Peterkaempfera bronchialis: one gene and its partner. The protein of the gene in region 1 binds, or shares a complex with, the protein of each later gene. Links are inferred from orthologs where the notes say so. Each region holds a gene or a part of one and is shown in the gene's direction. Other genes may lie near its edges.

Region 1 (14,590 bases):
GCCCGACAGACCCTCGGAGTGGCCGTCGACGCGGGCCGCGCCGTCCAGCGATGCCACCATGTTGGCGCGCAGCCAGGGGCGGCCCCGGTCGGCCTCGGCGGGGTAGGCGTAGACGGCGGCCAGGCCCTCCAGGGTGTCCGGCCCCGGGGTGGTGGCGTGGGCGGCGGGGTCGGCGGGGTCGGCAGGGTCGGCGGGGAGAAGACGGCGCATGCCGGGCAGTCTTCCACGCGCCGTAGGCTGTAGGACTGTGCCTGCCCTACCGAACACCCGTGCCGCCGGCCTCTCCGAGCGCCACCCCGTCGTGCCCGCCGACCGCCTGGTGGGCGAGATGGTCCCGCCGCCGAGGTTCGGCGGCGTCAGCTTCGCCTCCTACCTGCTCGACCCCGGCCAACCCAGCCAGGCGGAGGCGGTGCGGGTCCTGGAGGAGTTCGCGGGCAGCCTCGGCGGCGCCTCGGCCTCGGGCAGCGGCCGCCGCCGCTGGTTCCGCCGCGCCGAACCGGCCCGGTCCGGCCCGGCGGGCGTCTACCTCGACGGCGGCTACGGCGTCGGCAAGACCCATCTGCTGGCCTCGCTCTGGCACGCGGCCCCCGGCCCCAAGGCGTTCGGCACCTTCGTGGAGCTGACCAACCTGGTCGGCGCACTCGGCTTCCAGCAGGCCGTGCAGGCCCTCTCCGGCCACCGGCTGCTCTGCATCGACGAGTTCGAGCTGGACGACCCCGGCGACACCGTGCTGGTCTCCACCCTGCTCGGCCGGCTGGTGGAGAGCGGCGTCAAGCTCGCCGCCACCTCCAACACCCTGCCCGACCGGCTCGGCGAGGGCCGCTTCGCCGCCACCGACTTCATGCGCGAGATCCAGGGCCTGGCGGCGCACTTCCGCCCGCTGCGGATCGACGGCGAGGACTACCGCCACCGGGGCCTGCCCGCCGCGCCGCCGCCGTACGCCGACGACACCGTCACCGAGGCCGCCGCCCGCACCCCCGGCGCCGTCCTGGACGACTTCGGCGACCTGCTGGCCCACCTCGCCACCGTCCACCCCAGCCGCTACGGCGCGCTGCTCGACGGCGTGCAGGCGGTCTTCCTGCGCGGGGTACGGCCCGTCCCCGACCAGGCCACCGCGCTGCGTCTGGTGGTGCTCGCCGACCGGATGTACGACCGCGAGCTGCCGGTGGTGGCCTCCGGCACCCCCTTCGACGAGATCTTCGGCGAGGAGATGCTGCGCGGCGGCTACCGCAAGAAGTACCTGCGGGCCGTCTCCCGGCTGGTCGCCCTGGCCCGGGACAGCGCCAGGGTCGCCCCCGGGGCCTGACCCGGCCCGGTTGTCAGTGGCCCGGCCCGGTTGTCAGTGGTGGGTCGTACGGTGGGTGTCGTGCGACCCATCACCGACATCAAGCGCAAAGTGGCGCCCTTCGAGGTCGTCAGCCCCTACCAGCCCAACGGCGACCAGCCGGCGGCCATCGCCGAGCTGGAGCGCCGCGTCCGCGCGGGCGAGAAGGACGTCGTGCTGCTCGGCGCGACCGGCACCGGCAAGTCCGCCACCACCGCCTGGATGATCGAGCGCCTCCAGCGCCCGACCCTGGTGATGGCGCCCAACAAGACCCTCGCCGCCCAGCTGGCCAACGAGTTCCGCGAACTGCTGCCCAACAACGCCGTCGAGTACTTCGTCTCGTACTACGACTACTACCAGCCCGAGGCATACGTCCCGCAGACGGACACCTATATCGAGAAGGACTCCTCGATCAACGAGGAGGTCGAGCGCCTGCGCCACTCCGCGACCAACTCGCTGCTCACCCGCCGCGACGTGGTCGTGGTCGCCTCGGTCTCCTGCATCTACGGCCTGGGCACCCCGCAGGAGTACGTGGACCGGATGGTCCCGCTGAAGATCGGCGAGGAGATCGACCGCGACGCCCTGCTGCGCCGCTTTGTGGACATCCAGTACACCCGCAACGACCTGGCCTTCACCCGCGGTACCTTCCGGGTGCGGGGCGACACCATCGAGATCTTCCCGGTCTACGAGGAGCTGGCCGTCCGGATCGAGATGTTCGGCGACGAGATCGAGGCGCTCTACACCCTGCATCCGCTCACCGGCGAGATCGTCTCCGAGGACCAGGAGCTCTACGTCTTCCCCGCCTCCCACTATGTGGCCGGCCCGGAGCGCATGGAGCGCGCCATCTCCGAGATCGAGCAGGAGCTGGAGCAGACCCTGGCCCGGATGGAGAAGCAGGGCAAGCTGCTGGAGGCCCAGCGGCTGCGGATGCGCACCACCTACGACATCGAGATGATGCGCCAGATCGGCACCTGCTCCGGCATCGAGAACTACTCCCGGTTCATCGACGGCCGCGACCCGGGGACGGCCCCCAACACCCTGCTCGACTACTTCCCGGAGGACTTCCTCCTGGTCATCGACGAGTCGCATGTCACCGTGCCGCAGATCGGCGCGATGTACGAGGGCGACGCCTCCCGCAAGCGCACCCTGGTGGAGCACGGCTTCCGGCTGCCGTCGGCGATGGACAACCGGCCGCTGAAGTGGGAGGAGTTCCTGGAGCGGACCGACCAGACCGTCTACCTCTCCGCCACCCCCGGCCCATACGAGCTCTCCCGGGGCGACGGCCAGGTCGAGCAGATCATCCGCCCCACCGGACTGGTCGACCCCGAGGTCATCGTCAAGCCCACCCAGGGCCAGATCGACGACCTGGTGCACGAGGTCCGCCTGCGCACCGAGAAGGACGAGCGCGTCCTGATCACCACGCTCACCAAGAAGATGTCCGAGGACCTCACCGACTACATGCTGGAGCTGGGCATCCGGGTGCGGTACCTGCACAGCGACATCGACACCCTGCGCCGGGTCGAGCTGCTGCGCGAGCTGCGGGCCGGCGAGTACGACGTGCTGGTCGGCATCAACCTGCTGCGTGAGGGCCTGGACCTGCCCGAGGTCTCCCTGGTCGCCATCCTGGACGCCGACAAGGAGGGCTTCCTGCGCTCCGGCACCTCGCTGATCCAGACCATCGGCCGTGCCGCGCGCAATGTCTCCGGCCAGGTCCACATGTACGCCGACCGGATCACCCCGGCGATGGAGAAGGCCATCGACGAGACCAACCGGCGGCGCGAGAAGCAGATCGCGTACAACCGGGAGCGCGGCATCGACCCGCAGCCGCTGCGGAAGAAGATCGGCGACATCCTGGACACCATCGCCCGGGAGGACGTCGACACCACGGAGCTGCTCTCCACCGGCTACCGGGGCGTGGGCAAGACCAAGGCGCCGGTCCCGGCGCTGGGCCGGGGCGGCACCGACGGGCGCGACGCCAAGACCCTGCCCGCCGCCGAGCTGGCCGAGCTGATCCAGAGCCTCACCGACCAGATGCACACCGCCGCCGCCGAGTTGCAGTTCGAGGTCGCCGCGCGGCTGCGCGACGAGGTCGGGGAACTCAAAAAGGAGCTGCGCCAGATGCGCGAAGCAGGCATGGTCTGAGCTGCCGCCCCGGCGGACCCGCCACCCGTGGGGGTGGTCCGCCGGGGCAGAATGTCTTTGAGCAGCGCCACACAGGGGTAGTCCCTGCGTGGCGCCGGACGTGGTCGCCATAGGGTGGGGGCAATGGGGGGCGGATCAGCCCTCGGGCGCGCTCCCGCACTCGCGGCACCGCGCCGGAACACCGCAGAGGGGGGCCTCGGCCGGTCATCACCGGGGCCGATCCGGAAGAGAGGACGGCACCGTGTCGGTGAACCTGGCGAAGGGCCAGAGCGTCAGTCTTCAGAAGTCCAGTGGCGAGTCGCTGGCAGTCGTGCGGATGGGCCTCGGTTGGAAGGCCGCCCCACGCCGTGGACTGTTCGGCACCCGCACCCGAGAGATCGACCTGGATGCCTCGGCGGTGCTCTACGCCGACAAGACCCCGTCGGACGTGGTCTTCTTCCAGCACCTGGTCAGCAATGACGGTTCCATCCGCCACACCGGCGACAACCTGGTCGGCGGCGTCGGCGCGGGCGGTGACGACGAGTCGATCCTGGTGGACCTGCCCCGGGTGCCGGTGCACATCACCCAGATCGTCTTCACCGTCAGCTCCTACACCGGGCAGAACTTCCAGCAGGTGGAGAACGCCCACTGCCGACTGGTGGACGAGACCAGCGGCCAGGAGCTGGCCCGCTATGAGCTGACCGGCGGCGGTGCGCACACCGGCCAGATCATGGCCAAGGTGTACCGCGACGGCTCCGGCGGCTGGCAGATGGCCGCCATCGGCGCCCCGGCGCAGGCCCGGACCTTCCAGGACATGCTCCCCGCCATTGCGCCGTTCCTGTAGCCCCCGGGCGGAGTCCACCCTCCGATCTTTTACCTTCGTAGGACCTTCCTTTACCTTCCCTTGGGGGTTCCTGGTAGGGTTCTCTGTATCGGAGGGGAGTATTCCCCCGCAGCGTCCCCGTCATCACGGCAGCGCCCGGCAGAGCCGGCGGTGCCCGGGGCGCCGGTCCGCAGAGGTGTGGACGGAAGAGACCTCCGGCAGCCGACGAGTGTTCGCCGAATCTGCCGGAGGTGCAGGATGGACGTTTCCCTGGCCATGTGGGCCACCACCATCGTGGCGCTGTGCGCCCTGATCGCTGTCGACTTCTTCATCGGCGGCCGAAAGCCGCATGAGGTCTCCCTCAGGGAGGCCGGTACCTGGACCGCCGTCTGGGTCGTGCTGGCCGCCGTCTTCGGCGGGGTCCTGTGGTGGCAGGCCGGGTCGCAGCCCGCCGGTGAGTTCTTCGCCGGCTACATCACCGAGAAGTCGCTCAGCGTCGACAACCTCTTCGTCTTCATCCTGATCATGGCGAGGTTCGCGGTGCCCGCCGTCTTCCAGCAGCGGGTGCTGATGGTCGGCGTGCTTGTCGCCCTGGTGCTCCGAGCCGGCTTCATCGCGGCCGGCGCCGCCGTCCTCTCCACCTTCTCCTGGGTCTTCTTCCTCTTCGGCGCCTTTCTGATCTGGACCGCCTGGAAGCTCATCCAGGACGCCCGGTCCGATGAGCAGGACGAGGAGTTCAAGGAGAACCGCCTGCTCAAGGCCGTACAGAAGCGCTTCCCCGCCACCGACGGCTACCACGGCACCAAGCTGTTCGTCCGGGAGAACGGCCGTCGCCTGATGACCCCGATGCTGATCGTCATGCTGGCGATCGGCACCACGGACGTCCTCTTCGCGCTGGACTCCATCCCGGCGATCTTCGGCCTGACCCAGGACCCGTACATCGTCTTCACCGCCAACGCCTTTGCGCTGATGGGTCTGCGCCAGCTGTACTTCCTCATCGGCGGCCTGCTGGCGAAGCTGGTCCACCTCTCCTACGGCCTGTCGATCATCCTGGGCTTCATCGGCGTCAAGCTGGTGCTGCATGCGCTGCATGAGTCCGGGGTGCACGTCCCCCAGATCGGTATCCCGGTCTCGCTGGGCGTCATCTGCACCGTGCTCGTGGTCACCACGGCGACCAGCCTGCTGGCCTCCCGCCGCAAGGCCGAGGCGGAGCGGGCGGAGCAGCGCCACTCGATCGACGCCTGAGCCGCCCGTGGCCGTGCGGCCCGGCTGTGCGGCCCGGTCGTGCGGCCCGGTCGTGCGGGTCGTCCCCCTCAGGGGTGAACCCCGCCCGCGCCGCACGGTTCGTCGCCCTTCGCGCCGCCCCGCGCCGCCTCCGGCCCACCGCCGCAGGCGGCGCGCAGGCGTTCGGGAAGGCCACCCGGCACCGCTCTGACCAGCGGGTATTCCGGCCGACCGGCCGGTGTTCGGGCCCCGGACGCGGCGCGGGCACCCGGCGCACGCCGGGGCGGCGGACCGCCGACCCCGCACCATGATCACCTCTTCGGGGGAAGTCGTGGCCGAGCTACCCCGGGCCGCCCGCGATGCCTCGTACGGTCATCCCATCGGCGCAGCCGCACCCAGGCCGCGCACCGAACCAGGGGACATCAATGCACGCACGTCGCATCGCCTCCATGCTCCTCGCCGCCACCGCAGCGGCCGCCGTTCTCGGCACCGGTACGGCCCAGGCGGCCGGCCACCCCCACCACCGGATCGACCGCCACCGCGCGATCGTCGAGCTGGGCCCGGTCCACCGGGACGGCAACGCGAGCCGGGAGTGGATCACCCTCACCAACACCTCCGGCCGCCCCGTGGACCTGCGCGGCTGGACCCTGTCGGACCGTGACCGGCACTCGTTCCGCCTCCGCCATGTGAGCCTGCGCGGACACCAGTCCGTGCGGGTCCACACCGGCCACGGCCGTGACACCTTCCGCGACGTCTACCAGGAGCAGCGCCGCTCCGTGTGGGACCGCGTGGACACGGCCACCCTGCGGGACGACCGGGGTCGCGTCGTGGACCAGGCGAGCTGGGGCGGCCGCATCGACCACCACCCGGGCCACCGCCGCTGACCTGCGGTGAGAGAGAGGTCCGGCCGCGTCCTCGACGCGGCCGGACCTCTGGTCCAGCGGGGACGGGATCGTCGGTGAGCCAGGGCCGGTCGGCGGCTGAGTGCTCCGGACCCCGAGAAGGCCGATGGCCGCCCACCGGAGGGGGCGGCCATCGGCCGGGCTGCTACCCGGGCCTCAGGCGAGGATGCCCGAGGTCATGATCTGGCGAATGATCAGGCACTGCGTCGGCGACGGAACACCAGCAGGGCCGCGCCGCCGGCGACAAGCGCGGCGCTGCCCAGCGCCAGGGGCAGGGTGCTGCTGCCGGCGCCCGTGTGGGCGAGCTCGTCGCCGCCGCTGGAGGAGGCGGGCGTCACAGGGGCGGCAGCCGGCGCGGGCGAGGTGCTCTGCGCGGGACTCGGAGCGCTGCTGGGGGTGGCGCTCCGAGTCGGGGTGGTGCTCTGGGTCGGCGTCGCGCTCTGGCTCGGCGCGGCGCTCTGCGTCGGGGTCGCGCTCTGGCTCGGCGAGGCGCCGGCAGACGGGCCGGCCGCGATGGTCACGGTCGCACTCCTGGAGCAGAGCGTCGTGCCCCGGAAGTTCTCGCGGCCCTCGTTGACGAAGACACACGGGCTGATGGTGGCCTTGCCCGGCTTCGCGCTGCTCGGGTAGCTGAGCCGCACCCGGACGGTGTGGGTGGTGCCGGCCTTGGCCGAGGAGCTTTCCCCGTCCAGGTAGAAGCCCTGGCGGTCGCGGCCCTGGATCGGCCCCAGGGTGGTCCAGGCACCGTTCCCGGTACGGACCTGCACCTTCGCCGGGGCGTCGATGAAGAGCACATTGCCGAGGCGCACATAGTCCGAGGGCGTCGGGTTGGAGAGCGTCGCGTCGAACTCGATCGGCGCGCCGCCCGCGACCACCGTGGCGGGGACGTGGGACACCGAGGAGGAGATGGAGGTCACGCCGATCGTGTGGGTGTCCTCGGCCAGCGGGTTCCACTCGTCGGCCGCGTCGGCCACCGCAGAGTGCAGCTTGATCGACTGCGTCCCACCATTGCTGGCCCCGTTGAACGGGGTGCCCATCGGCAGACCGATCCGCAGCTTCAGGGTCCGCTGGCCGACGGCCAGGTGGAAGTTCTCCGATCGGCCCTCGAAGCGGCCCTGGCCGACGTCGTACGTCAGCGCCAGGTCCTTCCACGTGCTCCCCTCCAGGAACTGCATCACCAGCCCGTTCTCCGGCACCCCCGGGCCGGTCGTGGCGTCCAGCTCAAGGGCGACCGGGCGGGGCGTGCCCGTGTTGTCGATCGTCTCGGTGAACTCGACCGGCTGACCGGCGAAACCGACCGACGCCGGGGTGTTCGCGGAGAGGGTGATCCCCGCGGACGGTGCCGACTCGGCGAACGCGGAGGGTGCCGCTGTGAGCACCGCGCCGGAGCCGAGGATGCACGCGAGCAGTGCCGCCGCAGACGCGGAGCGGCGGGCGGTGCGGGCGGTGCGCGGCATGGCGGTGCCTTCGGTCTTCATGCTGATCCCCCAGTGTCAACAGGCGGCGCTGCCTGATGGGCCGCGTCCGCTCCGGCACTCTGTTGCGGTGCCTCGCATGTAGAGACGCTTCTTTTCACCAACGGTTGCAGCCGGGTGCAGAGTTTTTTGGAGCAACTTCGGAGGCAGCCGTGCCGAGTGTGAACGCGGACCGTGCCAATCCGGTCAAGGGTGGACGAAGCCCTGTCCCGGCCCCGTGCGACCGGATCACCAGCCCCGGTCGCGCCACTCCGGGATCCGAGGGCGCTCGACTCCGAGCGTGGTGTCGTTGCCATGGCCCGGGTAGATCCAGGTCTCGTCCGGGAGGACGCCGAAGACCTTCTCCTCCAGTCCGTCCATGAGCGAGGCGAAGTCTCCCGGATTCGCGGTCCTGCCGGGGCCGCCGGGGAAGAGGCAGTCCCCGGTGAAGAGGTGCGGGTGGCCCTGGGGGTCGTCGTAGACCAGGACGATCGCGCCGGGGGTGTGGCCGATCAGGTGGCGGACGGTGAGCCGGACATCGCCGACCCGGACGGTGTCGCCGTCGTCCAGCGGGAGGTCGGTGGGGACGGCGATGCCCTCGGTGTCATGGCGTCCGGCGGCGGTGCGGGCCCCGGTGGCGGCGACCACGTCGGCCAGCGCGGACCAGTGGTCGCGGTGGCGGTGGGTGGTGACCACGGTGGCCAGGCGGTCGCCGACCGTCTCCAGCAGGGTCGGTGCGTCGGCCGCCGCGTCGATCAGGAGTTGTTCGTCGGTGGCGCGGCAGCGCAGCAGATAGGCGTTGTTGTCCATCGGGCCGACCGCCACCTTGGTGATCATCAGATGGGCCAGTTCACGCACGTCCGGCGGCCCGCCGACCTTCACCGCTCCGTGGTAGGACATGGGCTCGCGCTCCTCTTTCTCGTACGGAGTGGACTCTTGTCCATGATCACGCACCGGGTGCCTGGCGTCATCCCATCGGGGGCAGCTTCGGGAGCGCGGTGCGCGGGTCGGTGAGCTGGACGCCGTCGCGGTGGACCTGGAGGCCGTCGCCGTCGGAGCGGCCGGAGAGCCAGGCGGCCAGGGCGCGGACCGGGCCCTCCACGGTGAGTTCGGGCCGGTCGGCCGGGGGGCCGATGCGCAGCTCCCGCTCTGCGGCCTCCACCAGGAGCCGTACCGGCTCCGCCTCCGGGGCGGCGCGGAACTTGGCGGCCAGCCGCTCCAGCTCGTGGTCGGCGAAGGCGGCCGACCAGTGGGCGGGGGTGTAGCCGGAGTCCAGGTCGACATGGTGGTACTCGAGCTCCACCAGCCGCTTCCCGGGGATCTCGGAGGCGGGGAAGGTGTAGCCGTGGCGGTGGCGCAGCAGGGTGGACCAGGCGTCGGCGGGCATCGCGGCGGCCGCCTCGGCGAACCGCTCATGGGAGGCGCGCAGGTCCGCCAGCTGCTCCCCGAGGGGGCGCCCGGCGCCGTCCTGGATGCCCCGGTCCCGGGCGTCCTCGCCGGCGTACTGCGGGATGTCCTGCCCGGTGCGGGCGCCGGTCAGCAGGTTGACCAGCGAGTCGGCGTGGCGGGCGAGGTGGGCGAGGACATGGCCCCGGGTCCAGCCCGGCAGCAGGGAGGGCTCGGCCAGGGCGGCGGGCTCCAGTCCAGCGACGGTGCGCAGCAGCCGCTCGGTGGCCTCGGCGACCTCGGCCAGGTCGTCGCGGACGAGGGCCGGGGCGGCGTCCGGTGCGGCGGGGGCGGGAGTCGCGGGGTCGGTCGCTTCGGGCATCGGGCGGGTCCTCCTGGGGTCGGTGGCGTTTCCCGGGCCCTCCCCGGTCGTTGGTCCGGCGGGGGCGCACTATCGGACGCTACCCGTGGTCTCCGTTGCCGGCAGCGGTTTTGCGTCGGCGCGGGGGCGGGTGGGGCGGCGCGGGCCGTCACTCGTTCGGGTGCTTCTGGCTGGACAGACTCGATATTCGAACGCGTGAGCTATACGCTGGTCCTCCGATCCTGCCGAACCTGGAAGAAACGCCCGAGCCGTCTGGTTACGATCGACCGTGGGCCTATGACGCCGCCGCCGGTATGGCGCCGCGTCCGCCCGTCCATGGGCCGAGCGCCGGACCGAGCCGGGCCGCCCCCATAACGGCGTCGATCGCCCCAGACCGCCAGCCTCATACCTCCAGCCCCAGACCCTCTCCGGAGAAAGGCGCAGAAGCGTGGCAGACCGCCTCATCGTCCGCGGTGCTCGCGAGCACAACCTGAAGAACGTCTCGCTCGACCTGCCCCGCGACGCGCTCATCGTCTTCACGGGGCTGTCCGGGTCGGGCAAGTCGTCGCTGGCCTTCGACACCATCTTCGCCGAGGGCCAGCGGCGCTACGTGGAGTCGCTCTCCTCGTACGCACGGCAGTTCCTGGGGCAGATGGACAAGCCCGACGTCGACTTCATCGAGGGCCTCTCCCCGGCGGTCTCCATCGACCAGAAGTCGACCTCCCGCAACCCCCGCTCCACCGTCGGCACCATCACCGAGGTCTACGACTACCTGCGGCTGCTCTTCGCCCGCATCGGCAAGCCGCACTGCCCGCACTGCGGCCGGCCGATCGCCCGGCAGACTCCGCAGGCGATCGTCGACCGGGTGCTGGAGCTGGCGGAGGGCACCCGCTTCCAGGTGCTCAGCCCGCTGGTGCGGGCGCGCAAGGGGGAGTACGCCGACCTCTTCTCCGACCTCCAGGCCAAGGGCTACGCCCGCGCCCGGGTGGACGGCGCCACCGTGCAGCTCACCGAGCCGCCCAAGCTGAAGAAGCAGGAGAAGCACACCATCGAGGTGGTGGTGGACCGCCTCACCGTGAAGGAGTCCGCCAAGCGCCGCCTCACCGACTCGGTGGAGACCGCGCTGGGGCTCTCCGGCGGCATGGTGGTGCTGGACTTCGTGGACCTCCCGGAGGACGACCCGCAGCGCGAGCGGATGTTCTCCGAGCATCTGTACTGCCCGTACGACGACGTCTCCTTCGAGGAGATGGAGCCCCGGTCCTTCTCCTTCAACTCGCCGTTCGGCGCCTGCCCGGAGTGCACCGGCATCGGCACCCGGATGGAGGTCGACGCCGAGCTGGTGGTGCCCGACGAGGAGAAGTCGCTCGACGAGGGCGCCATCCACCCCTGGGCGCTCGGCCACACCAAGGAGTACTTCCAGCGGCTGGTCGGCGCGCTCGCCACCGAGCTGGGCTTCCGCACCGACATCCCGTTCGCCGGGCTGCCGGCCCGGGCGCGCAAGGCGCTGCTGTACGGCCACAAGACCCAGATCGCGGTCCACTACCGCAACCGCTATGGGCGCGAGCGCTCCTACACCACCTCCTTCGAGGGCGCGGTGCCGTTTGTGCAGCGGCGCCACTCGGAGGCGGAGAGCGACTCCAGCCGCGAGCGCTTCGAGGGCTATATGCGGGAGGTGCCCTGCCCCGGCTGCCAGGGCACCCGGCTCAAGCCGGTGGTGCTGGCCGTCACCGTCCAGGAGAAGTCCATCGCCGAGGTCGCGGCCATGTCGATCAGCGACTGCGCGGACTTCCTGCTGGGGCTGACCCTGAGCGCCCGCGAGAAGACCATCGCCGAGCGGGTGCTCAAGGAGGTCAACGAGCGGCTGCGGTTCCTGGTCGACGTCGGTCTGGACTACCTCTCGCTCAACCGCGCCGCAGGCACCCTCTCCGGCGGCGAAGCGCAGCGCATCCGGCTGGCCACCCAGATCGGCTCCGGCCTGGTCGGTGTGCTGTATGTGCTGGACGAGCCGTCGATCGGTCTGCACCAGCGGGACAACCACCGGCTGATCGAGACCCTGGTGCGGCTGCGCGACCTGGGCAACACCCTGATCGTGGTGGAGCACGACGAGGACACCATCCGCACCTCCGACTGGGTGGTGGACATCGGCCCCGGTGCGGGCGAGCACGGCGGCAAGGTGGTCCACTCCGGGCCGCTGGCCGAGATGCTGGCCAACGAGGAGTCGATGACCGGGCAGTACCTGGTCGGCAAGCGGTCCATCGCCACCCCAGAGGAGCGGCGGCCGCGCGACCGGAAGCGGCAGCTGGTCGTCCACGGCGCCCGTGAGCACAACCTCAAGGACGTCACCGTCGGCTTCCCGCTGGGCACCCTCACCGCCGTCACCGGCGTCTCCGGCTCCGGCAAGTCCACCCTGGTCAACGACATCCTCTACACCCACCTGGCCCGGGAGCTCAACGGCGCCCGCTCGGTGCCCGGGCGGCACACCCGGATCACCGGCACCGACCTGGTGGACAAGGTGGTCCATGTCGACCAGTCGCCGATCGGCCGCACCCCCCGGTCCAACCCGGCGACCTACACCGGCGTCTTCGACCACATCCGCCGCCTCTTCGCGGAGACCACGGAGGCCAAGGTGCGCGGCTATCTGCCGGGCCGGTTCTCCTTCAACGTCAAGGGCGGCCGCTGCGAGAACTGCTCCGGCGACGGCACCATCAAGATCGAGATGAACTTCCTGCCGGATGTCTACGTCCCCTGCGAGGTCTGCCACGGCGCCCGCTACAACCGGGAGACGCTGGACGTCCACTACAAGGGGAAGTCCATCGCCGAGGTGCTGGACATGCCGATCGAGGAGGCCCTGGGCTTCTTCGAGGCGGTACCGTCCATCGCCCGCCATCTGCGCACCCTCAACGAGGTCGGCCTCGGCTACGTCCGGCTCGGCCAGTCCGCACCGACCCTCTCCGGCGGCGAGGCACAGCGGGTCAAGCTCTCCTCGGAGCTCCAGAAGCGCTCCACCGGCCGCACCGTCTACGTCCTGGACGAGCCGACCACCGGGCTGCACTTCGAGGACATCAGCAAGCTGATCAAGGTGCTCTCCGGCCTGGTGGAGAAGGGCAACACGGTCATCGTCATCGAGCACAACCTCGATGTGATCAAGACCGCCGACTGGGTCGTGGACATGGGCCCCGAGGGCGGCCACGGCGGTGGCGGCGTGGTGGCCGAGGGCACCCCGGAGGAGATCGCGGCCGTGGGCGAGAGCCACACCGGCAAGTTCCTCCGCGACATCCTCGGCGACCGGGTCAGCGACGCGGTGCCCGCCCAGCGGACCCGCCGCAAGCGCACCACCGCTTAGGCAGGCCCGCCGCCCGCCGCCCGCCGCCCGCCGCCCGCCGACCGTGTGGTTCCCGCCGCTCGGCGGAGCGCCGGGCGGCGGGCGGCGGGGGAGCGGTGCCCACCATGGGCGGTATGTCCGCACCGACCGCCGCCGAGGCCCCCGACCCGCTGGTCCACATCGGGCCGCCGCCGATGCGGTCCGCCCCGCCGCAGACCCCGCCGGCGGTCGGGGGCGGCCGTACGGGGGCACGCCGGGCCATCGCCGTGCCGCTGCTGGTGGCCCTGGTGTTCGCCGCCCTCCAGGTGGTCGCCCACCCCAACTGGACGCTCGCCAACGACTCCTACCGCTACGCCCGGCAGAGCCTGGAGATCCTCGGCGCCTCCCCGGCCGAGGCCCGGCAGCAGGCGGTCCGGGCGTACTGCGCCGACCGGGCGGCGCAGCGCAAACGGAGCCGCGCCCTCGACCCGGTCCCGGCCGGGAGCCACGCCGGCCGCAACACCGGGCTGCGGACCTGCCTGCGGACCAATGCGGGCGGGCTTGCCCCGACCGACCCCCGCTATGAGCGGATCTTCGAGACCAGGCCCGGCTACCCCCTGCTGATCTCTCCCGCAGTGGCTCTGATCGGCGTCGCCCGGGGCATGTGGCTGACCGGCCTGCTCCTCGCCATCGGGGCGTCGCTGCTGGTCGTCGCAGTGCTGCGGCAGGTCGGCGGGTCACCGACGGCCGCCGTGGCCGGGCAGCTCCTCTTCCTCTCCAGCCGCCTGGGCTGGTGGACCGCCCAGCCGCTGGCCGAGGGCGCCGTGACCGTCGGGGTGCTGGCGGCCCTGCTGGGCGCCTGGTGGCTGCTGCACGGCCGCCGCCCGGCCGGAGCGGGGCTGCTGCTCGCCGCGCTCGGGGCCACCGCTCTGGTGAAGTACTCGGCGGCGCTGACGCTGGCCTGCGCCCTCGCCCTGGCAGCGGCCTGCCTGCTGTTCGCCCGGCCCGGCCGACCCCCGGCCGCCGCCCGCACCGGGGCCGTCCCGCTGGCCGCGCTGGCCGGCGCCTCGGCGGCGCTGATCGCGGTCGGCGCCTCCGCCCTGCGGCTGCCGGACGCGGCGGAGAGCCTCCAGGACACCTTCAGCCGCAACTTCCACCGGGCCCTGGTCACCGACCCCTGGCAGCGGCTGCTCGGACTGGACGTCCACTACTGGGCGCAGTGGCTGCGCGACCAGGCCGCCCAGCCGCTGCTGCCGGTCCTGCTCTGCCTGGCCGGCTGGGCGCTGCTGCGCCGCTGCCGCGTCCTCGGCGTGCTGGCCGCCGCCGCGGCGGCGGTCGGCGTGGCCACCGCCGCCGCCCACCCGCTGGTCAGCCAGCAGGACCGGCTCTGGGCACTGCTCTGGGTACCGGTGGTGCTCGGTGTGCCGCTCGCCGTCGACCTGCTGCGTTCCGGCCGGGTCGTACCCGAGCCCGCCGCACCGACCGCCGTATCCGGAGCCGCGCTGCCCCGGAGGTAGAGTCGCGACGACCCCGGCGGCGCCGGACACGCCCTGGACCGCCTCACGTAGCCGCACCGACGGAGCGCCGAGCATGCACCACCCCCAGAGCGGACACCCCGAGACCGCCCCCGAGACCGCCCCCGCCCGTGACACCGCCTGTGACACCGCCCGTGACACCGCCCCTGGCAGCGCCGC
Region 2 (14,823 bases), 2.6 Mb from region 1 along the record:
ACGGGCGCATCAGGCAGGGCGCATCCGGCTCCGGCCCGGCGGATGGCCCGGCTGGCGGTGCGGTGGACGGCCCGGCGCCGGGCTTGCGCAGCGGGTCGCCGGCTGGCAGGTCCTCGCGCTGCCACCAGGCGGGCGCGGCGGCGGTCGGCGGCGGCGCGTCATGGGGGGCGTACGGGTTGCGCTCGGGGTGCCTCGGGTCCCAGCGGTAGCCGGTCGGCGACTGGGCGGCCCGCCGCACCTCCTCCCGCCGTACCGCCCACTCGTCGCGGAACTGCTGACGCTGCTGCCGCCACTGCGCGTGCCACTCCTGCCGCCAGGCGCGCATCTCCTCGCGGTCGAGGTGCCGGTCGTACGGGCCCTGCGAGCGGCGCGACTGGCGATCGCCCTCGCGGTGGCCGCGCCGCTCGGGGTCGTACCGCACCGCGAAGAAGATCAGCACGCCGAGCAGCAGCAGCGGGAAGAGGTGGTCGCCACGGTCCATCCAGGAGAAGAAGACACCGGTGCCGATCACGGTGAGCAGGACCGCGCCGATCGACTGGGCGTCCACCTGGCCGGTGAGCACCCGCTGGATCTCGGTCTTGCGGGACCCCTCGGCGGGGACGATCAGCCAGGCCAGGCCGTACAGGAACAGCCCGAGGCCGCCGGAGAGGCAGAGCACCGCGACCACCACCCGGAAGACCACCGGGTCGATGTCGAGATGGCGGCCGAGACCGCCGCAGACCCCGGCCACCACCCGGTGGCGGTCGCTGCGTACCAGCGGTGGGCGGGGTGCGTCGGGGCCGTCCTCGGCGGCGGTGGCGCCGCCGGACGCGCCCGACCCGGTGCCGTCGCCCCCTCGGTCCCCGGTCGCCTGTCGCTGCTCGCGTCCACTGCGACTCGCTGCGGCTTCGCCGGGGGCGGCGGGCCCTTCGGCCGGCGAGGGTGGCGTGCGGTCGTCCGTCATGGTTCCATCCTGCGGGTGCGGGCGGCCGGGACCAACCGGTTGCACCCCTGCTCCGACCCTGATCTCTCCCTGAGAGAGTTGAGGGGCGTGACCCTGATGCGCGCGCCCCCGCGCCCGTGTGACGATCGGTGGCGTGGCAGCACCCGGCACCGACCCCTCCGCCAGCACCGGCCCCTCCGCCGAACCCTTCTCCGCACCCCCCTCAGCCAGCACCGCCCCCTCAGCCCCCTCGGCCCCCGCCGCGCCTTCCGCGCCTTCCGCCGCCGCCGAGCCCGCCGCGCCGCTGGGCGCCACCGGGCCCTCCGGTGTGTCCGCGCCGGCGGCCGGGGAGGAGCGGCCCCCGTATCGCAAGCTCTACCGCAGCCCGCAGCAGCGGGTGGTCGGCGGGGTGGCGGGCGGCCTCGCGGTCCACCTCGGCCTGCCGGTGGCCTGGGTGCGGATCGCCTTTGTGCTGCTCTTCTTCGCCGACGGCATAGGGGTGCTGCTCTACGCCGCCTTCTGGTTCGTGGTGCCGCTCGGCATCGGCGAACCGGCCCGGGGCGCCGGGCCCGGCGAGTGGGCGTATGTGGGCGGCGCCTTTGTACCGGGCGCGCGCGGCGAGCCGCTGCACAAGGGCGGCCGGGGCCGGATCGGCAGGCTGCGCGAGGCATTGCAGCGCACCTTCCAGGGCGAGTCCTTCGGCCTGCCGCCGGACGCGGCTGCCGCCGCCCCGCCGCGCCGCGCCACCCGGGAGAACCTCGGCCAGCTGGTGGCGCTGCTCGCCGTGGTGGTGGGCATCCTGGCGCTGCTCAACGCGCTGCACATCCAGGCGGCCAAGCCGTATGTCTGGCCGCTGCTGACCATCGGGGTGGGTGTCGCCCTGGTGTGGCGGCAGGCCGACGACTCCCGCTGGCAGCGCTGGTTCGGCCTGGACGGCAGCAAGCGCCGCACCGCCGTGATCCGGATCGTGGCCGGGGTGGTGCTGGTCGCCGCAGGCATCATCGGCCTGCTGGTGATCCAGGGCTCGGAGACGCAGCTCGGCGCGGTGCTGGAGGCGTCGCTGGCGGTGCTGGCCGGAGTGCTGGTGCTGGTGGGCCCGTACGCGCTGCGGATGTGGCAGGACCTGGGCGCCGAGCGCCGGGAGCGGATCCGGGCGCAGGAGCGGGCCGAGATCGCGGCGCATGTCCATGACTCGGTACTGCACACCCTCACCCTGATCCAGCGGCACGCCGAGGACGCCAAGGAGGTCGCCCGGCTCGCCCGCGCGCAGGAGCGCGAGCTGCGGGTGTGGCTCTACCGGCCGGAGGCGGCGGCGGAGACCCCGGACACCCTGGCCGAGCGGGTGCGCAAGGTGGCGGCCGAGGTGGAGGACCTGCACGGGGTGCCGGTGGAGGTGGTCTGCGTCGGCGACTGCCCGATGGACGAGCGGCTGTCGGCGCAGGTTCAGGCAGCGCGTGAGGCCACCGTGAACGCGGCCAAGTACGGTGGCGGGGGACCGGTCCAGGTCTACACCGAGGTCGAGGGGAGGACGGTGTGGGTGTTCGTGCGTGACCGAGGCCCCGGCTTCGACCTCGACGCGGTGCCCGAGGACCGGATGGGCGTACGGGAGTCGATCATCGGCCGGATGCGCCGCAACGGCGGCCATGCGCGGGTGCGGCCCGCGCCGGCCGGCGGCACCGAGGTCGAGTTGGAGATGGAGAGGGCGGACACATGACCGGGACCGAGGAAGCGGTCGGGGCGGGGCAGGGCCGGACGGCCCGGGTGGTGCTCGTCGACGACCACCGGATGTTCCGTACCGGGGTGCGCGCCGAGATCGGCGAGACCGCGCGTACCGGGATCGACGTGGTCGGCGAGGCGGACGACGTGGAGCAGGCGGTCCAGGTGGTCACCGCCACCCGGCCGGACGTGGTGCTGCTCGATGTGCACCTGCCGGGCGGCGGCGGGGTGGAGGTGCTGCGCCGCTGTGCGCCGCTGATGACCGAGGGGGCGGACGGCGCGGGCGCGGTGCGCTTTCTGGCGCTCTCGGTGTCGGACGCGGCGGAGGACGTCATCGGGGTGATCCGGGGCGGTGCGCGCGGCTATGTGACCAAGACCATCACCGGTGCCGACCTGGTGGCGGCGGTCTTCCGGGTCTCCGACGGCGACGCGGTCTTCTCGCCCCGGCTGGCCGGGTTCGTGCTGGACGCCTTCGCGGCCACCGACACCCCGCCGGTCGACGAGGACCTGGACCGGCTCACCCAGCGGGAGCGCGAGGTGCTCCGGCTGATCGCCCGGGGATACGCGTACAAGGAGATCGCCAAGCAGCTGTTCATCTCGGTGAAGACCGTGGAGAGCCATGTGTCGGCGGTCCTGCGCAAGCTCCAGCTGTCCAACCGGCATGAGCTGACCCGGTGGGCGACCGCCCGCCGACTGGTCTGACCGGTACCGGCGGTGCGCACCCGGCGGCCGGTGCTCCGCTGGGTAGGGTCGGTCGGGTCGCTGCCGAGAGCGGCGGCAGGCGGAAGCCCCCGACTCCGGAGGGACCGGCCCTATGCCACCCACTGTCACGCTGGAGCGCCCCTCTCGCCGCGACCCGGGCCCCGGAGCCGACCCTGACCGGCAGCCTGCGGGGGCGCGGCGCGGACAGTCCGGCCGACCCCGCCTCCAGGTGCTGGACGGGCTGCGGCTGCTGGCCGCCCTGGGGGTGCTCTCCTGGCACTACACGGGCATCCAGCAGGCCCTGGCCATCTGGGGCGGCCGGACCAGGGACGTGGTCCCGGCGGCGCACGCGGTCGGCCAGTACGGCTGGCTCGGGGTCGAGCTCTTCTTTCTGATCAGCGGCTTTGTGATCTGCATGTCCTGCTGGGGGCGGCCCGCCAGGGACCTCTTCCGGTCCCGGGTGGTGCGGCTGCTGCCCGCCTACTGGGTGGCCGTGCTGACCACCTCGGTGGTGCTCTTCCTGGTCCGGCCGCCGTGGGTGGACCAGCGGGAGCTGACGTTCAGCCGGGTGCTCTCCAATCTGACGATGGGTCAGGCTGGCCTGGCCGTCGATGACATCGACCCGGTGTACTGGACGCTCTGGGTCGAGCTCCGCTTCTATGTGCTCTTTGCGATCGTGGCCGCGTTGGGGGTGACCTACCGGCGGGTGGTGCTCTTCTGCGGCATCTGGATGTTCGCCGTGCTGCTCACCCCGCGCTCCGGGCTGCCGCTGCTGGACCTGGTGGTGATGCCGCAGTACGCGCCGTTCTTCATCGCCGGGGTGGCGATGTACCTGATGTACCGGGTGGGGCCCAACCCCCTGCTCTGGGGCATCGTCGGCTTCTCCTGGCTGGTCGCGCAGCATGAGATGCACACCCTGGTCAGGCCGTACATCAGCGGCTCCGGGCATCCGCTCTCCTTCCCGGTCGTGCTGACGGTGGTCACCGTGGCCTTCCTGGCGGTGCTCGGCACGGCCCTCGGCGCCTTCCGCCGGCTTCGGTACCCGTGGCTGACGACCGCCGGGGCGCTCACCTATCCGCTCTACCTGCTGCACCAGGAGATCGGCTGGATCGTGCTGATGAAGCTGCACGGCCTGGTCAACCCGTATCTGCTGCTGGCCGGACTGACCGCCGCGCTGCTCGCCCTCGCCTGGCTGGTCCACCGCTGGGTGGAGCGGCCCGCCGCCCGGCTGCTGCGGCGCTGGCTGGACTCCTCCTTCCACGCCCTGCGGCGTGCCGACTCCTTCGAACGGGCCGAGCGCGCCGAGCAGGCCGAGCGGGCTGCCCCGGGCGGCGCGGCCTGACCCCTGGGGGCGCGGGCGGGCCGTCTGGGGCGGCTGAGTACCATCGGCCGGGTGGACGTGCTCATCAAGTTCTTTGTCGCCCTGCACATCATCGGCATAGCCGCTCTGCTCGGCGGGTTCCTCACCCAGCTGAAGAGCCTGAAGGCCGGACAGGGCCGGGTGGTGCCTGCCATGGTGCACGGCGCGCTGACCATGCTGGTGACCGGCATGGTGCTGGTGGGGCTCAACGAGGCGAACCACCACCACCCCAATATGATCAAGATCGGTGTCAAGCTCGCCGTGCTGGTGGCGGTGCTGCTGCTGGTCTGGGTCAACCGGGACGAGGAGAAGGCATCCGGCGGCGTGGTCGGCGCCATCGGCGGGCTGACCGCCCTCAATATCTTCATCGCCACTCTCTGGACCTGAGCCGCCCGCTGACCTGAGCCGCCCGCTGTCCTGAGCCGCCCGCCGGCGGCCACCCCGAAAACCGTTCGCGGTGGCCGGACGGCCCACGCCAGGATGGCGCGCATGGAGAGCTGGGAGCACCTGGTCACCGAGCACACCGTCCTCTCGGTGATCGTCGGCTCGCGTGCGTTCGGCCTGGCCACCGAGGCGTCCGACACCGACCGGCGCGGCATCTTCGTGACGCCCACCAGCGCGTTCTGGCGGCTGGAGAAGCCCCCGCGCCACCTGGCCGGACCGCTCCCCGAGCAGTTCAGCTGGGAGGTCGAGCGGATCTGCGAACTGGCGCTGGCCGGTAACCCCAGCGCGCTCGAAGTGCTGCACTCCCCGCTGGTCGAGCACACCACCCCGGTGGGGGACGAGCTGCGCGCCCTCGCTCCAGCCTTCCTCTCCCGGCGCATCCACCGCACCTTCGTCCGCCACGCCGACAGCCAGTTCGCCAGGGCCGAGGCCCGGCGGGCCAGGGGCGAGCAGCCCAAGGGCAAGCACCTGCTGCATCTGCTGCGGCTGCTGGCCTGCTGCGCCGGGCTGCTGGAGACCGGGCGGCTGCGGCTGGACGTCGGCGAGGAGCGTGCGGCGCTGCTCGCCGTGGGCAGGGGAGAGATCGACTGGGACGAGATCGGCGTCCGCCGCGACCGGCTCACCCGCCGGGCCGACGCCGCCCTGGCGGACAGCCCGCTGCCCGCCGAGCCCGACACCGCGCGGGTCGAGGAGTGGCTGGTCTCGGTGCGGCGCCGGACACTGGACGCCGAGAGGGTGAGCCCATGATGACCAGCGGGACGACAGTGGCAAAGGACGTACTCACGGCGGCGGGGGTGCCGGAGCTGGGTGAGGTGCTGGCGGAGGAGGTGGAGCAGCCGCTGGTCTTCGCCACGGTCTCCGGCGCCCATCTGTACGGCTTCCCGTCCGCCGACTCCGATGTGGATCTGCGCGGCGCCCATCTGCTGCCGGTCGAGGAGCTGGTGGGGCTGGAGACGCCCCGGGACACCCAGAGCCGGATGTGGCTGCGGCAGGGCGTCGAACTGGACCTGGTCACCCATGACCTGGCCAAGTTCGCCCGGCTGATGCTGCGGCGCAACGGCTATGTGCTGGAGCAGCTGCTCTCCCCGCTGGTCGTCCGCACCACACCGGTCCACCGGGAGCTGGCCGCGCTCGCCCCCACCGTGCTCACCCGGCACCACGCCCACCACTACCGGGGCTTCGCCCGCACCCAGTGGCGGATCTTCGAGCGCACCGACGAGCTGAAGCCGCTGCTGTACACCTTCCGGGCGCTGCTCACCGGCATCCACCTGATGCGCAGCGGCGAGGTGCAGGCCCATCTGTCGACCCTGGCCGGCGAGATCCCGTCGGCGCCCCCGTATCTGCGGGACCTGGTCGCGGCCAAGGCGTCCGCCGAGAACGCGCTCCGCACCGAGCTGCCGGGGGCGCCCGACCGGGAGCGGCTGCGGGCCGCCGTGGAGGCGCTTCAGGCGGAGCTGGACGAGGCCGAGCGGGAGAGCGGCCTGCCCGATCGGCAGGGCGGCCACCGGGAGCTGCATGAGCTGGTGGTGCGGGCGCGGCTGGGATCGGAGGAGCGGCGGACCGGTGTCGGAGGCAGGTCATAGACTCGGGGGGCGATGAGTAGCCTCTTTGACGACATCCCCCTCCCCGGCCTCGACGGCCTCGCCACCGGGCCCGGGGGCGTCCCCGCGCGGCCCGCCGCCTTCACGGCCGAGGAGCCGCCGCCGCACCCGGAGGAGGACGGCTTCGCGCCCTACGGGGCCGGGCCGGATGAGCCGGGCCCCTACGGGGAGGCCTCCGAGGACGAGGCCCCCTATGAGGCCCCTTATGAGGAGGCCATCCCCGCCGACCTCTTCCAGGGCGACTTCACCGGCCCGGTGGACCGGGACGCGTACCACGCCAACGGGGCGCCGCGCACGGTGGTGGACCCGGCGCAGCTGCTGGACGGGATGAACCCGCCGCAGCGCGAGGCCGTGGTGCACTCCGGCTCGCCGCTGCTCATCGTGGCCGGAGCGGGCTCCGGCAAGACCCGGGTGCTCACCCACCGCATCGCCTATCTGCTGGCGGCGCGCGGGGCCCGGCCCGGCGAGATCCTGGCCATCACCTTCACCAACAAGGCCGCCGGCGAGATGCGGGAGCGCGTCGAGCACCTGGTGGGCCCGCGGGCCAAGGCGATGTGGGTCTCCACCTTTCACAGCGCCTGTGTGCGCATCCTGCGGCGGGAGAGCAAGCGGCTGGGCTTCACCTCCAGCTTCTCCATCTACGACGCCGCCGACGCGCAGCGGCTGATGTCGCTGGTCTGCCGCGACCTGGACCTGGACCCCAAGCAGTACCCGCCGAAGTCCTTCACCGCCAAGGTCTCCAACCTCAAGAACGAGCTGGTCGACGAGGAGACCTACGCCGACCGGGCGGCCAACCCGATGGAGCGGAAGCTGGCCGAGGCGTACGCCCTCTACCAGCGACGGCTCCGCGAGGCCAACGCCCTGGACTTCGACGACATCATCATGACCACCGTCCACCTGCTCCAGGCATTCCCCGAGGTGGCGGAGCACTACCGGCGGCGGTTCCGGCACATCCTGGTCGACGAGTACCAGGACACCAACCACGCCCAGTACATGCTGGTGCGTGAGCTGACCGGCGGTGCCGTCGGCCAGGCACCGAAGCGGACCGTGGACGGCGATCTGGTCCGGCCGGAGGAGGAGGGCCTGGCCGAGCTGCCGCCCGCCGAGCTGTGCGTGGTGGGCGACGCAGACCAGTCGATCTACGCCTTCCGGGGTGCGACCATCCGCAACATCCTCCAGTTCGAGGAGGACTACCCGGACGCCACCACCATCCTGCTGGAGCAGAACTACCGCTCCACCCAGACCATCCTCACCGCCGCCAACGCGGTGATCGAGCGGAACACCAACCGGCGTGCCAAGAACCTCTGGACGGCCGGGGCGGACGGGGCGAAGATCGTCGGCTATGTCGCCGACGACGAGCACAGCGAGGCCCAGTTCGCCGCCGAGGAGATCGACCGGCTGACCGACGCCGGCGATGCCCGGCCCGGCGACGTCGCCGTCTTCTACCGCACCAATGCGCAGTCCCGCGTCTTCGAGGAGGTGTTCATCCGGGTCGGCCTGCCGTACAAGGTGGTCGGCGGGGTGCGCTTCTACGAGCGCAGGGAGGTCCGGGACGTCCTCGCCTATCTGAGGCTGCTCGCCAACCCCGAGGACACCGTCCCGCTGCGCCGCATCCTCAATGTGCCCAAGCGCGGCATCGGCGACCGCGCCGAGGCGATGATCGACGCGCTGGCGCTGCGCGAGCGGATCTCCTTCGCCCAGGCGCTGCGCCGGGTGGACGAGGCGTACGGCATGGCCGCGCGGTCCGCCAACGCGGTGAAGAAGTTCAACGACCTGATGGAGAAGCTGCGCTCCATCGCCGAGGGCGGCGCCGGTCCGGCCACCGTGCTGGAGGCGGTGCTGGAGGAGACCGGCTACCTCGCGGAACTCCAGGCGTCCACCGACCCGCAGGACGAGACCCGGATCGAGAACCTCCAGGAACTGGCCGCCGTCGCCCTGGAGTTCGAGCAGGAGAACACCGAAGGCACCCTGTCGGACTTCCTGGAGCAGGTCGCCCTGGTCGCCGACTCCGACCAGATCCCGGACCAGGACGAGGAGGGCGAGGCACAGGGCGTCATCACCCTGATGACCCTGCACACCGCCAAGGGCCTGGAGTTCCCGGTGGTCTTCCTCACCGGCATGGAGGACGGCGTCTTCCCGCATATGCGCGCCCTCGGCCAGGCCAAGGAGCTGGAGGAGGAGCGGCGCCTCGCCTATGTCGGGGTGACCCGGGCCCGGGAGCGGCTGTACCTCACCCGGTCGGTGATGCGCAGCGCCTGGGGCCAGCCCTCGTACAACCCCGCGTCGCGGTTCCTGGAGGAGATCCCGGAGGCGCTGATCGACTGGAAGCGGTCCGGCGCTGCGGCGGCGCCGCCGTCCACCGGGGTGCTGGGCGGGGTGACCGGGGCCAGGGGCTCCTCCTCGGCGTCGGCCTCGCCGAGGGCGGGATGGGGCAAGTCCGCCCGCAAGGTGCAGGAGCGGGAGGTGGTGGCGCTGGCCGTGGGCGACCGGGTCAGCCATGACACCTTCGGGCTGGGCACCGTGGTCGAGGCCACCGGGGCCGGTGACAAGGCGCAGGCGACGATCGACTTCGGCGGGTCCGGGAAGAAGCGGCTGCTGCTGCGCTACGCACCGGTGGAGAAGCTGTAGCGGGGGCCGGGGGCCGGGGGGCCCGCTGCGGAGGGCGGGTGGCTGCTCAGCGCGGGTTGAGCCCGTGGCTGAGCAGCCAGGGGATCGGGTCCACGGCGGGGGCGCCGTCACCGGGGTGCACCTCGAAGTGCATATGCGGGCCGGTGCTGTTGCCGCTGCTGCCGGAGTAGGCGATGGTGTCGCCGGCCTTCACCTTGCCCGAGCGGATCCGGTACGAGCTGAGGTGGCAGTACCAGGTCTCGGTGCCGTCGGACGCGGTGACGATCGCCATATAGCCGTACGCCGAGTTCCACTGGGTGCGCACGGTGCCGTCGGTGGCGGCGCGGACGTCGGTGCCCCAGCTCACCGGGAAGTCGATGCCGGTGTGCAGCGCCGCCCAGTGGGTGCCGGCCATGCCGAAGGTGGCGGAGAGGCCGTGCTCGGCGACCGGCAGCACAAACTTGGGGCGCAGGGCCTCCTTGCGCTTCTTCTCGTCCTCCTGCCGCTTCTTCAGGTCGATGCGGGCCTGGTTGCGGCTCACCCGGCCGGCGAAGTCGTCGGCGTTCTTGCGCAGCCCGGCCAGCTGGGTGTCCAGCTTGGAGGAGAGCGCCACCGCGGCCTTGGGCGAGGGGGTGGCCTCCGGGGTGCCGGCGGCGGAGTCATGCGAGGAGCCCTGGTCGGGGATGCTCACCGTGACGGCGGCGGCTGCGGCCACGCCCATCACGGCGACCGACGGGACGGCGATGGTCAGCAGGGCCGAGCGCCGGGCGGTGCGGGGCTTGCTGCGGGCCGCCCGGGCGGCGGCCCGGCCGCCCACCGGCGGCGCTGCGGCCTGCATGGCCTGTGTGGTCTGTGTCGTCTGCGTGGCCTGTACCGCTGCCGCTGCCGCTGCGGGCTCGGGGGCGGCGGTCCCGTCGTGGGGCGCCTCGTCGTACTCGTCCTCGTACGGGTACTCGTCGTAGGCGAAACCGTCCTGCCCGTCCTGGCCTGCGAAGTCCTGGGCAGCGGAGTCCTGCCCTGCGAAGTCCTGGGCGGCGGAGTCCTGGGTGGTGCCGTACTCGGTGTATGTCCCGTATCCCTGCACGGCGGTGTCCTGCGGGTAGCCGTCGTAGCCCACGGCGCCGTACAGGTCCGGTGTGGTGTACGCGCCGGTGGCGTCCGGGGAGGTGAGGGTGGCGGTGCCCCAGGAGACGTCCGCCGAGGGGTCGGCGGACCAGGACGTCTCGGCGGTGCCATAGCCGTAGGCGGTCGCATACGGGTCCTGCTGCCAGCCCTCGGCCGTGGTGGTGGCGGCGGTGGTCCAGGTGCCGGTCTGCTCGGCGGTCACCCCGCCGTAGCCGTACCAGGCGCCGGTGGTGTCGTAGGTGGTGCCGGTGTACCCGGTGTACTCGGTGGGCCGGGCGTACTCGGTGGGCTCGGCGTAGTCGGTGTACTCGGCGTACGACTGGTCAGGTGCGGCAGGAGGCGGAAAGACAGCCCCGGCACCCTGGCCTTCGTACGCCACCGGCTCAACTTTCGCCTCGACAGCAGGAGAACAGCGGCGACTGTATCCCCGAAGACGGACCGGCGACAATCTTTCCAGCCAGACCGGGTGTCCGGCGGGAGTCGGGTGGGAGGGCTGCGGGGCAACCGGGCGAACCGGGTCGGCCGGATCGGCTTGCGGAGGCGTGAACACGCAGTGCATGCGTTCGGTTGTGACTTTGCCCTCCCCCCGGTCCGCGAAACGGCGCTCCGGCACGGGTGGCGCTACCCTCCCTCCAGGGATGTTATTGAGTGTTAACGCAAGTCCCGTACAGATCTGGAGGCAGGAATGGGAGTGTCCGGACCGATCCGCGTGGTCGTCGCCAAGCCGGGTCTCGACGGCCACGACCGCGGGGCCAAGGTCATTGCGCGTGCGCTGCGGGACGCCGGTATGGAGGTCATCTACACCGGTCTGCACCAGACTCCGGAGCAGATCGTGGACACCGCCATCCAGGAGGACGCCGACGGCATCGGCCTGTCGATCCTCTCCGGTGCCCATATGACGCTCTGCGCCAAGGTGATGGCGCTGCTCAAGGAGCAGGACGCCGCCGACATCAAGGTCTTCGTCGGCGGCATCATCCCCGACGGCGACGTCCCCGAGCTGAAGGCCATGGGGGTCGCCGACATCTTCACCCCCGGCACCCCCACCCGGGATGTCGTCGCCTGGGTCGAGGCCAATCTGCGTACCTCCTCCGCCGCCTGACGGACCGCCTGCCGGACCAGCTGTCGGACCAGCTGTCGGATCGGCTGCCGGTGCCCGGCGGGCGCCGGTCAGCCGAGTTCGGCGAGCATCGCCGCGCGGAAGCGCAGGGTCCCGGCCAGCCGGGTGAAGGTCTCGGTCCATGCCGCGCCGCCCTCCGCCGCCGAGGCCAGCGCCGCCACCCGGTCCGCGTCCTCCGGGGCCAGGGCGCGCTCGGCCATGCCCAGCACCCCGCTGTGGCTCCACGGATAGGCCCCGGAACCGGCCGCCCGCTCCAGCGCGCCGACCACTGCCGCGCCCAGCCGGGGCGACCATGGCACCGCGCAGGCACCCAGCATCTGGAACGCCTCGCCCAACCCGTGGACCTCCACGAACGCCGCCGTCCAGGCGGCCCGCTCCTCCGGCTCCAGCACCGCCAGCAGCTTCGCCGGAGCACCCGAGGCACGACCCCCGCCCCGGCCGCCCGGCCGGGGCGGCGGCCCCAGCAGCGCCCGCGCCCAGCCCGCGTCGTGCTGCCGCACCGCAGCCCGGGCCCATGCCTCCCGCAGGTCGTCGCCCCAGCCGTCGGCGACCGGCAGCGTCAGCAGCAGCTCCGGGCTGCGGCCGGTCTCGCGGGTCCAGAGGGAGAGCGGTGCGGCGGCCAGGATCTCGCCCAGCCACCAGGCCCGCTCACCCCGCCCGGTGGGTGAGGTGAGGGCGATGCCGTCCCGCTGCATCGCCTCGTCGCAGACGGCGGGCGGCTCGACCGCGAAGACCTCCCCGGTGGGGCCGCGCCGCAGTCGGACGGCGGCCCTGGCCCGGTCGGCCATGCGGGCGGCCAGCGCCGAACCGGGCAGCGTGGACAGCAGCTCGGCGGCGGTCAGCCGGACGTTCTTGCTGCGGTCGCCGAGTGCCGCCTCCAGAAACGGCTCGTCGGCTGCGGTCAGCCGCTCCTGGAGGGCGTCCAGGAAGAGCAGCCGGTCCTCGGCTCGCTCGGTGGACCAGGTGGAGCGCAGCAGATCCAGGGCGGCCGCCGGATCGCGGCGGCGCAGCCGGGTGAGATGGGTGACCCGCTCGGCGAACAGCCCCTCGTGCCAGATGGCGTCGCCGTCCGGCGGCTGCCCGCCGTCCGCTGCCGTGGCCTCCGGAACCGTCCGGAGCACAAACCGCCAGTCGGGGTTCCGCTCCGCCAGCCAGCGGCCCAGCGGACCGGCCAGCGCCACCGCGTCCGGCCGCAGCTCGCTGCGGGCCCGGGCGGCGTCCAGCAGTGCGGGCAGCAGTGGCGCGGGCGCTCGGAAGCCCCGGGCGCGGGCCGCGCCGAGCCACTGCGGCAGCAGCTCGGCGAGGTTGGCCGCCGTGCCTGCTGTGGCCGCCGCAGCCGCCGAGGCGCTGCGGTCGGCGAGCAGCATCCCGAGCCGCCGCCGGGCCGGCTCGGGCAGCGGCGGACGGGGGTCGTCCGAGGCCGGCTCGGGTGTCGGATTCGGCGGCGCGGACGCGGGCGCGGGCGCGGTGGCGGGCCGCAGTCCCGCCCGGCGGTGCACCGTGCTGAGCGCGGCCACCGCGAGCAGCGCGGCGGCCGGGTCGGAGCGGTCGACGGCTGCGGCGGCCCCGGCCAGGGCGGGGGTGCCGGTGAGGCCGGGCACCGGCCGCCGGTCCGTCCCCAGCAGCGCGGTGGCCACCAGCGCCTCCCATGCGTCGGCCTGCTGGGTCTGCCCAGTCTGCTGGGTCTGCGGTGCGGTCATCGGCGGGGTCATCGGCGGGGTCATCGGCGGGGTCTCCCTTCGACGGGCGGGCGGTTGGGCGGGTGGGCAGGTGCGGTGGTCATGGGCAGAGCCCGATCGCGGTCCCGTCGGCGTCCCAGACCGTGACCGGGCTGAAGCCCCGGTGTCCGCACTCGCCGAAGACCGTCACCGGCCGCCCGCCGGAGACGGCGGCCAGCCGCCACAGCCCGGCCCCCGCCGCCGAGCCCTGCCGGTGCACCGGCACCTGCTCGCCGCCGTCGCCGTCCACCAGCCGCCAGCCGTCCGGGGCGGGGACCGGCACCACCCCGGCGAGCACCACGGGCCAGGAGTCCAGCCATGGTTCCTCGGCCAGCGCGGCACCGTACTCGGCCAGCGCCCGGTCCACGGTGACGCCCGGCGGCACGGCCTCCTCGGGCGGTGCGGGAGCAGCGGGCAGCCGGTCCGGGCCGAGCACCGCGCGCAGCGGCCGTACGCCGGGGTGGTACGCCAGGTCGGCCTCCACCGCCAGGCCGGTCGGCAGGGCGAGGTCGGGCGCCCGACCGGGCCGCCCGAAGGAGAGCAGCAGGGCCGTGCGGCCCGTACCGGCGCCGCGCAGCCAGAGCCGACGGGTGGTCAGCCGGTCGTCGGCCGTGTCGCGGACGCCCAGTACCAGCCAGCGGTCGCGGACCGCCGGACCGGCGCGCAGCACCTCCGAGCCCTCCATGGTGAAGCCGACCCGGGCGCGGACGGTCGCCGCGAGCGGCTCCGGCAGCCGGTCCACCCGTCCATAGGCGGCGGCGAGCAGGTCCAGCAGGGCGTACTGCTCCAGCAGCCGGGCCGGCCAGCCGGGGCCGGAGCCGGGCACCGTGGCGAGCTCCCGGGCCAGCGAGGCCAGCCCGGGCGCCTGCGCGTCGACCATCCGGGCGGCCACGTCGTCCCAGGCGCCGTAGCCCGCCCGCTCCTCCCCGGCCAGGCCGCCGCGCAGCCGGTCGGCGAGCCGCAGGCGCAGCTCCGCCGCCCCCTCGGCGACCCGGGCCGCCCGCCGCTCGGCGCGGCGCCGCGCCGCCTCGGGGTCGGCGGCCGGGGCTGCGGCGCGGGTGGCGTCGCGCTGCTCGGCGCGCTCCCGGCGGGCGGTCAGCCAGGACGCGGCCCAGCCTGCGGGCTCGGCCGCGGCGGGCACCGACTCTGGGCCGGCCGCCCACCGCAGCAGCAGGCCCAGGGCGTGCTTGCAGGGGAACTTCCGGCTGGGGCAGGTGCAGGAGTACGCGGGCGCCGCGAGCTCCACCGCCGTCCGGTACACGGCGCTCCCGCTGCCCCTGCACTCCCCCCACACCGCGCCGTCCCCGGTGCCCGCCCCGCTCCAGGGCGCGGGGGAGGCCAGCTTGGCCGCAGCCTTGCGCGATGCGGCGTCAGGGGCCAGTGCCAGCACCTGGTCCGCCGTCCACCGCACGTCGTTCGAAGTCACCGACATGCCCTCGACCGTAGGGGCCACCACTGACAACGCCCCCGGCCGACGCCTGTCCGGGGGCGTTGTCAGTGGTGTGGTGCAT

What was found.
Region 2: the proteins of uvrB (region 1) and pcrA are in contact, whole or in part, in a crystal structure (PDB 7EGT), measured with the Thermus thermophilus proteins. The link is inferred for Peterkaempfera bronchialis from one-to-one orthologs. Residues at the interface, in WP_096411307.1 of Thermus thermophilus: Glu23, Leu25, Arg26, Asp27, Gly28, Glu29, Arg30, Phe31, Arg55, Glu326, Asp327, Phe328, Glu379, Ser382, Gln383, His398, Gly400, Arg401; in WP_096412145.1 of Thermus thermophilus: His654, Arg656, Phe657, Gln666, Asp668, Glu669, Lys680, Arg681, Leu682, Ser683, Lys685, Tyr686, Ala687.

Annotation. Positions count from the first base shown.
Region 1 is NZ_CP031264.1:5,269,794-5,284,383, forward strand. Bases 956-3,916 are described here. They hold uvrB (excinuclease ABC subunit UvrB), read left to right. Parts: upstream 956-1,366; coding sequence 1,367-3,466; downstream 3,467-3,916. Other genes in these bases: zapE (cell division protein ZapE), read left to right, coding at 956-1,306; C7M71_RS23365 (TerD family protein), read left to right, coding at 3,708-3,916. In the rest of the region: C7M71_RS23350 (pyrimidine reductase family protein), read right to left, coding at 1-210; more of zapE, read left to right, coding at 209-955; more of C7M71_RS23365, read left to right, coding at 3,917-4,289; C7M71_RS23370 (TerC family protein), read left to right, coding at 4,527-5,513; C7M71_RS23375 (lamin tail domain-containing protein), read left to right, coding at 5,918-6,376; C7M71_RS23380 (LPXTG cell wall anchor domain-containing protein), read right to left, coding at 6,589-7,872; C7M71_RS23385 (MBL fold metallo-hydrolase), read right to left, coding at 8,098-8,748; C7M71_RS23390 (maleylpyruvate isomerase family mycothiol-dependent enzyme), read right to left, coding at 8,816-9,616; excinuclease ABC subunit UvrA, read left to right, coding at 10,044-12,938; C7M71_RS23400 (hypothetical protein), read left to right, coding at 13,052-14,413; C7M71_RS23405 (Rieske (2Fe-2S) protein), read left to right, coding at 14,487-14,590. UniProt on the Escherichia coli protein: The UvrABC repair system catalyzes the recognition and processing of DNA lesions. A damage recognition complex composed of 2 UvrA and 2 UvrB subunits scans DNA for abnormalities.
Region 2 is NZ_CP031264.1:2,627,143-2,641,965, reverse strand. What follows is about bases 6,380-9,573. They hold pcrA (DNA helicase PcrA), read left to right. Parts: upstream 6,380-6,739; coding sequence 6,740-9,373; downstream 9,374-9,573. Other genes in these bases: C7M71_RS11460 (M23 family metallopeptidase), read right to left, coding at 9,420-9,573; C7M71_RS11470 (nucleotidyltransferase domain-containing protein), read left to right, coding at 6,380-6,727. In the rest of the region: C7M71_RS11500 (PspC domain-containing protein), read right to left, coding at 1-943; C7M71_RS11495 (ATP-binding protein), read left to right, coding at 1,251-2,636; C7M71_RS11490 (LuxR C-terminal-related transcriptional regulator), read left to right, coding at 2,633-3,340; C7M71_RS11485 (acyltransferase family protein), read left to right, coding at 3,453-4,682; C7M71_RS11480 (hypothetical protein), read left to right, coding at 4,734-5,087; C7M71_RS11475 (nucleotidyltransferase domain-containing protein), read left to right, coding at 5,181-5,891; more of C7M71_RS11470, read left to right, coding at 5,888-6,379; more of C7M71_RS11460, read right to left, coding at 9,574-10,856; C7M71_RS11455 (cobalamin B12-binding domain-containing protein), read left to right, coding at 11,163-11,576; C7M71_RS11450 (DUF5691 domain-containing protein), read right to left, coding at 11,645-13,318; C7M71_RS11445 (SWIM zinc finger family protein), read right to left, coding at 13,374-14,744. UniProt on the Escherichia coli protein: A helicase with DNA-dependent ATPase activity. Unwinds DNA duplexes with 3'-5' polarity. Translocates on single-stranded DNA with 3'-5' polarity. Initiates unwinding more efficiently from a nicked substrate than double-stranded DNA.